One region of the Thauera sp. WB-2 genome, then DNA from elsewhere that is predicted to be linked to it. Evidence: riboswitches for the same ligand, from Rfam matches in the RefSeq annotation. Region 1 holds a riboswitch; each other region holds the start of a gene.
What was found. Region 1 has a riboswitch for cobalamin ahead of bluB (5,6-dimethylbenzimidazole synthase). Riboswitches for the same ligand answer to the same signal wherever they lie in the genome.
Positions count from the first base shown of each region.

Region 2: it holds a riboswitch for cobalamin, as region 1 does, so the genes downstream of both, cobO (cob(I)yrinic acid a,c-diamide adenosyltransferase) here and bluB (5,6-dimethylbenzimidazole synthase) in region 1, are expected to answer to the same signal.
Region 3: it holds a riboswitch for cobalamin, as region 1 does, so the genes downstream of both, LQF09_RS03145 (TonB-dependent receptor domain-containing protein) here and bluB (5,6-dimethylbenzimidazole synthase) in region 1, are expected to answer to the same signal.

Region 1 covers NZ_CP088935.1:3,225,003-3,227,261, reverse strand. The annotation lists gene nirB (nitrite reductase large subunit NirB) at 1-613, opposite strand, end outside; cobalamin riboswitch at 1,064-1,256, shown strand; gene bluB (5,6-dimethylbenzimidazole synthase) at 1,306-2,073, shown strand; gene pqqA (pyrroloquinoline quinone precursor peptide PqqA) at 2,191-2,259, shown strand, end outside.
Region 2 covers NZ_CP088935.1:2,034,349-2,036,607, forward strand. The annotation lists gene LQF09_RS09275 (methyl-accepting chemotaxis protein) at 1-480, shown strand, start outside; cobalamin riboswitch at 549-769, shown strand; gene cobO (cob(I)yrinic acid a,c-diamide adenosyltransferase) at 927-1,538, shown strand; gene cobW (cobalamin biosynthesis protein CobW) at 1,603-2,259, shown strand, end outside.
Region 3 covers NZ_CP088935.1:694,736-696,994, forward strand. The annotation lists gene cobT (nicotinate-nucleotide--dimethylbenzimidazole phosphoribosyltransferase) at 1-26, opposite strand, end outside; gene cobU (bifunctional adenosylcobinamide kinase/adenosylcobinamide-phosphate guanylyltransferase) at 82-630, opposite strand; cobalamin riboswitch at 723-956, shown strand; gene LQF09_RS03145 (TonB-dependent receptor domain-containing protein) at 1,097-2,259, shown strand, end outside.

The DNA of each region.
Region 1 (2,259 bases):
TGCGCTCGGTGTGTACCTGCACGCCCAGGGCCTCGATCTTGCTGCGCAGGATGCGGCCGCCTTCGTCGTCCACCTGCACCGCCATCAGGCGGGGCGCGAATTCGACGACGTGGGTCTCGAGGCCGAGGTCGCGCAGCGCCTTGGCGCACTCCAGGCCGAGCAGGCCGCCGCCCACCACGACGCCCTTGCGCGAGATCGTGCCGGCCGCCTTCATCGCCTCGAGGTCCTCGATGGTGCGATAGACGAAGCACTGGTCGCGCTCGCTGCCCTTGACCGGCGGCACGAAGGGATAGGACCCCGTGGCCAGCACCAGCTTGTCGTAGGGCAGGGTGACGCCGTCCTGCGTCGTCACCGTGCGTGCGCGGCGGTCGATCGCCGCCGCGCGGCTGCCCAGCCGAAGCGTGAAGCCTGCCTCGGCGAAGAAGCCGGGGGCGACCAGCGAGAGGTCTTCCGCCGTCTTGCCGGCGAAGAATTCGGAGAGGTGCACACGGTCGTAGGCGACCCGCGGTTCCTCGCACAGTACGGTGACTTCCGCACCGGGGATCTGCAGTTGCCGGAGTTCCTCGAGGAACTTGTGGCTGACCATGCCATGGCCAACGAGAACGATCTTCATGCTGGTATCACTCATTCGGCCCCGCGTTGGACCTGGCGATACCTGGGCACGGGGTGAGCCCGGCTCAAGCATGACGGCCTCCGCGGGACGCGGTTCGACATCGGATGGAAATGGCCGGCGACATACGTATTCGTATCCGCCGGCCCCCACCTGCGTTGGCGGAGGCAAGCCCTGTTCGCATCCTTGCGTGCTGGGCTGGTTTGCAATAAGCACGGACCGTGCCATGCACTTCAACGCCTTGAAAACCCCGGATTGACTGGATCTGCCGCGATGGCAGATGCACCGGGCGCACTGTGTTGGTGCGCTTGTCACCAAGCTGGTGCACCGTGCCGGGCGGCGAAGGGGGGGAAGGGAGGAGTGAAGGGGGGGGAAGGGGAGGGGGGCAGGTGTAATACCGCGGCACGAGCCAGCGCACAGGTGTCGCGAGATGGAGGGCATGTGGCTAGAATCTGGCCCTCTCGACTTCGAGGTGCCTGCGCTTTGCGCGGGAGAATCGGGAAGGCGGTGCCAATCCGCCGCGCGCCCAGCGCCGTGAAGGGGATTGTCCGGGCAAGGTTCGCCCAGCCACTGGTCGTCAGGATCGGGAAGGCGTCCGGACGAGATGATCCGCAGCCGGAAGACCGGCCTCGAAGTGTTTCCTGCAGCCGTCTGGTCGGCGGCTGCCCACTGCTCGTCGACAAGGGGACTACTTCATGAGCAGCCAGACCCAGGTGCATTGCGCACCGCCGCAGGACACCCGTTTCCAGACCAACCCTCGGTTCAGCAGCGCCGAGCGCGACGCGGTGTATCGCGCCATCCACACCCGCCGTGACGTACGCGGCGAGTTCCTCCCCGACCCGATCCCGGATGACGTGCTGGCGCACGTGCTCACGGCCGCCCATCACGCGCCCTCGGTCGGCTTCATGCAGCCGTGGGATTTCATCGTCGTGCGCGCGCGCGCGGTGCGCGAGAAGATCCATGCCGATTTCCTCGCCGCCCATGCCGAGGCCGAGCAGATGTTCGAGGAGGGCAAGCGCGCCACCTACCGCAATCTCAAGCTCGAAGGCATCCTCGAGTCGCCGGTCAATATCTGCATCACCTGCGATCGCAGCCGTCACGGCCCGGTGGTGATCGGCCGCACCCACATCGGCGCCATGGACGTCTACAGCGCCGTGTGTGCAGTGCAGAACCTGTGGCTCGCGGCACGGGCCGAGAACCTCGGCGTAGGCTGGGTGAGCATCCTGCACCCGCCGGCGCTGCGTGAGGCACTCGGCATTCCGCCCGAGATCGTGCCCATCGCCTACCTGTGCATCGGCTACGTCCGCGACTTCCATGCCCGCCCCGAACTGGAGGCGGCCGGTTGGCTCAGGCGCGTGCCCTTGCCCGAACTGCTGCATTTCGATGGCTGGCAGGGCAGGGCAGATGCCGCGGGTGAGCGCTTGGTCGAGGCGATTGACCAGGTCGTGCCGGTTCTGCGTTGATCTGCATCAAAACCGGCCCCAGTGGCGGAAGAATCATGATATTCGCCAGTTCGCGCTGGTGATCGCGTCGATGGCGGGGTCGCGATCCTGCGGATCCCGCCGGCTGCTGTCACCGGGATGATGGCCCCTGAGCCGGCAAACAAGCCGGTTCAGCCACCATCATTCAAGAGGAGACACATCATGCAG
Region 2 (2,259 bases), 1.2 Mb from region 1:
ATCTTCCGCGACCGCATCCAGGAACAGCTCGAGCAGATGGCGGCCAACCACGTCGATGTCTTCGATCGTCGCTATACGCCGATGGCCGGCACCAACCCGCCCAAGTTCAAGGTGAGCTGGGGCGAGGAGTTCACCCGCCGCTGCCAGGCCATCCTCGACGGCAGCCTCAATGCCGCGCAAGGCGCAGCGTTTGCCGTGGCGGTCAATACCGACAGCTACCTGTCGACCCACAACAGCAAGTTTTCCAAGCCGTTGACCGGCAATTACGAGGCTGATCTGGTCGGCAACCGTACCTGCCGCAAGTTCGACCGCCCACCCGAGCTGCGCGCGGCGCGCAATACCGAGTCGATGTTGTTGCAGACCTATCTGCGTGACACCGGCGAGGTGCTGTGCGACATCGCCATGCCGATCATGGTGGGTGGCCGGCACTGGGGCAATGTGCGGGTCGGTGTGCCTGCCGAATCCCTCATCGCCGACTGAACTGAATACCCGCATGGGGCATGCCGGCAGCAAGACGGCTTGCCCTGTGGGACTGCGGCGGCGTATAGTCCGCCCCGTATCGAACGGGAGCGCCTGGATGAGTCCTCATCCGGGTGTGAAACGGGAAGTCCGGTGAAGCGAGGCCATAGGCCCGCCATTCCGGCGCAGCCCCCGCTGCTGTAAGCCTGACGGTGCCATCAATCAATGCCACTGGAGCACACTGCTCCGGGAAGGCGATGGCAACCGGACGAAGGTGAGCCAGAAGACCGACCCGCTCGATCAGACAGGTAAGTGCCCCGGGGTGCGGGCAAATGCCGACTGCTTGAGCGGATCCATGATCCGCCCGCGTCCTGCCCGATCCGAGTCTCTGCGGTATCGCACGCGTTCATGCTGTCGCCATTGTTCCGCCCTCCGCTTACACCTTGGAAGACTTGGAGCGCGGAACGATGGATGAGAACAGGAAGCACAGCCACAATGAACGCATGCAGCGCAAGAAGGAGGTGGTCGATGCGGCCATCGAGCGCGCGCAGGAAGAACGCGGCATCGTCATCCTGATCACCGGCAACGGCAAGGGCAAGACGACCTCCGCCTTCGGCACCCTCTATCGTGCACTCGGCCATGGCCAGCAAGCGGGCGTGGTGCAGTTCATCAAGGGCACCCATGCTACCGGCGAGGTGGCCTTCCTGCAGCGCAACCCGGGCGCCTGCGCCGTGCGCTACCACGCGATGGCCACCGGCTTCACCTGGAACACGCAGAACTGGGACGCCGACAAGCGCGCCGCCGACGAAGCCTGGGCGCAGGCCGTCGCCATGCTCGCCGACCCGGCGCTGAGCCTCGTCGTGCTCGACGAGCTCACCTACATGCTCAAGTACAACTACCTCGACACCGAACAGGTGCTCGCCGCGGTGCGCGCGCGCCCGCCGAAGCAGACCGTGATCATTACCGGTCGCGCAGCCAAGCCCGAACTCGTCGACCTGGCCGACACGGTCAGCGAGATCGCCGACCGCAAGCACGCCTTCAAGGCCGGGGTGAAGGCCCAGGCCGGCATCGACTTCTGAGCGCCTGGCGCTTGCCTGCCGCACACATCCTGCGATCACACCCTCGCGCCCCCGGAGCATCCCGATGAGCATTCGCCCCAAGATCCCCGCCACCATCGTCACTGGCTTCCTCGGCAGCGGCAAGACGACCCTGCTGCGCCACATCCTCGCCCATGCGGGCGGGCGGCGAATCGCCGTCATCGTCAACGAGTTCGGTGAACTCGGCATCGACGGTGAGATCCTGCGCGGCTGCGGCATCGGCTGCGAGGATGAGGGAGGCGAGCGTGCTGGCCAGCTCTATGAGCTGGCCAACGGTTGCCTGTGCTGCACCGTTCAGGAGGAGTTCTACCCGGTGATGCGCGAGCTCATCGCACGCCGCGACGACATCGACCACATCCTCATCGAGACCTCCGGCCTCGCCCTGCCCAAGCCGCTGGTGCAGGCCTTCAACTGGCCCGAGATCCGCAACGCCTGCACTGTGGACGCGGTGATCACCGTGGTGGACGTGCCCGCCGCCGCGGCCGGCCAGTTCGCGGCCAACCCGCAGGCGGTGGACGCGCAGCGCCGAGCCGACCCCAACCTCGACCACGAGTCGCCGCTGCACGAGCTTTTCGAGGACCAGCTGTCGGCAGCCGATCTGGTGATCCTGTCCAAGACCGATCTTGCCGACGAGACGGCACGCGCTACCGTCGAGGCCCTGGTACGCGAGGAACTGCCGCCTGCAGTGAAGGTGGTCGCGAGC
Region 3 (2,259 bases), 1.8 Mb from region 1:
TCGGGCTGGGAGAGCTGGAAGTTCATGATTTACGAATGCCGGGTCGCGGGCCTGCAGGATGCAGACGGAATGAGCGCGAGTTTAGCCGTCCTTGAGCACCAGCGGCAGCCCTGCAGCGACGAACACCACGCGTGGGCACGCTGCCGCAACCGCTTGGTTGAGTCGGCCCGCCTCGTCGCGGAAGAGCCGGCCAAGCGCGGTCTCGGGGACCAGTCCCAGGCCAACTTCGTTGGCGACGAGGATGATGTGCCCCGGCAGGGTCGGCAGCACGGCCAGCAATGCGTCGCGCTCGCGGCGGAAGGCAGGCAAGTCTTCGGCGCTCGCGCCCGGGGGTAGGTGGTGGGCATCGGTGAGCAGGTTGCTCAGCCACAGCGTCAGGCAGTCGACCACCAGGCAGTGCCCGGGGGCGGAGGCTTCGCGCAGCGTGTCCGCGAGCGCAATCGGCGCCTCCACTGTGCGCCAGCCGGCGGGGCGGTCGGCCTGGTGGCGCCGGATGCGCGCAGCCATCTCCGCATCCAGCGCCTCGGCGGTGGCGATCACCGTCACCGCCAGCCCCGACGCCGCCGCCCGGCGCTCGGCCTCGCGGCTCTTGCCGGAGCGGGCGCCACCGAGGATCAGTTCGCATGTCATTGTTCTGGCGGGTCCTTGTGTAGGGAACGTCTGTATCTTATTGCAGTGCACGATACCGCCCCGTACGGTATCATCCGCGCCGACTGCCCCGGAAGGGGCAACGCGTTATCGGTGCCCACGGGCGTTTCTCGCCCAGGGTTAAACGGGAAACAGGTGCGCGGCCCCTCGCAAACGAGGCCGCAATGCCTGTGCTGCCCCCGCAACGGTAAGTGCGCGCAAGGTGGGTCATGCAGCCACTGGGTCCTCGACCCGGGAAGGCGATCCATCCGTCCGGCTCCGCCGGCACAGCGCACGAGCCCGGAGACCGGCCGGAGCGCGAAATGGCGGATGTGCCGCGGGGTGGCGGCGACGGGCGTGGTGGTTTCTCTTTCTGCTCTCTTCGGTTCTACCTGGGTCGTGGTGCGTCCATGTGCTGGATGGCTTGTCGCATGCGGGGACGCATTGCGCAGCTCAGGGAGTCTTTTCGATGAATCTGCGTTATTCCCAACTTGGCCTCTGTATTGGCGGCCTGGCGTCGGCAGTCCTTGCCGTGCCGGTCTACGCTCAGGAGCACATTGCTCCGACGGTTGTCGTTACCGCAACGCGTCAGCCGGTCAAGGCCAACGAACTGCTCGCCGACGTCACCGTGATCGATCGCACCCAGATCGAGCGCGCCGCGGCATCCAACGTCGTCGACCTGCTTGGCCGCCAGCCCGGTGTCCAGTTTGCCCGCAATGGTGGTCCCGGCGCATCGGTCAGCCTCTACCTGCGGGGCACGAAACCGGATCAGACCAAGATTCTGGTCGACGGTGTCCCGTTCAACTCCACTGCCTTGTCGGGTTCGTCGCTGCAGTACCTGTCGCTCAACAACGTAGAGCGTATCGAGATCGTCCGTGGGGCCGCGAGTGCGATCTACGGCGCGGACGCCATTGGCGGAGTGATCAACATCATCACCCGCACGGCTGAGCCCGGGCTGCGCCTGGACGGATATGCCGGTGCTGGCAGTCGGGATACGCGTCAGGGCGATCTGGCAGTGTCGGGTGGGGATGAGCGGTGGCGCTTCCGCCTTCACGTCAACTCGCTGAACACCGATGGCTTTTCGTCCCGCAGGGGCGCCAGCAATCGCGATGCGGATGACGATCGTTACCGCAACGAGGGCTATGGTGGTGCGCTGTCCTTCCATCCTGCCGAGGGGCACGAAGTGGGCGTTTCCTTCCTTGAACAGTCGGGAACGGTGCAATACGACAGTTTTGGCGGTAGCGGCAACTTCGATGACCGTGCGAGCTTCAAGACCTCGGTATTCAACGCATTCGTCCGAAACCGCCTGACCTCGTCGTGGTCCAGTCGCCTGTCGTATGGGCGCACCGACGAGGATCGTGCGGACTACAGCGAGCCCGCGCCCTGGGATCCTTTGGGCATCACCCGGCGGGAGAGCACCAACAAGACCTTGAGTTGGCAGAACGACATCGCGCTGCCGATCGGGACGGGACTTGTCGTGGTCGAACGCTTCGAGCAGGTGGCGCGCCCGCGCGAGACCTTCGCCGAGGGAAATGTGCAGATCGACTCTCTTGGCCTGGGCTGGACTGCCGATCTGGGGCCACATAGCTGGCAGGCAAATGTCCGCCACGACGACCATAGCCGCTACGGGGA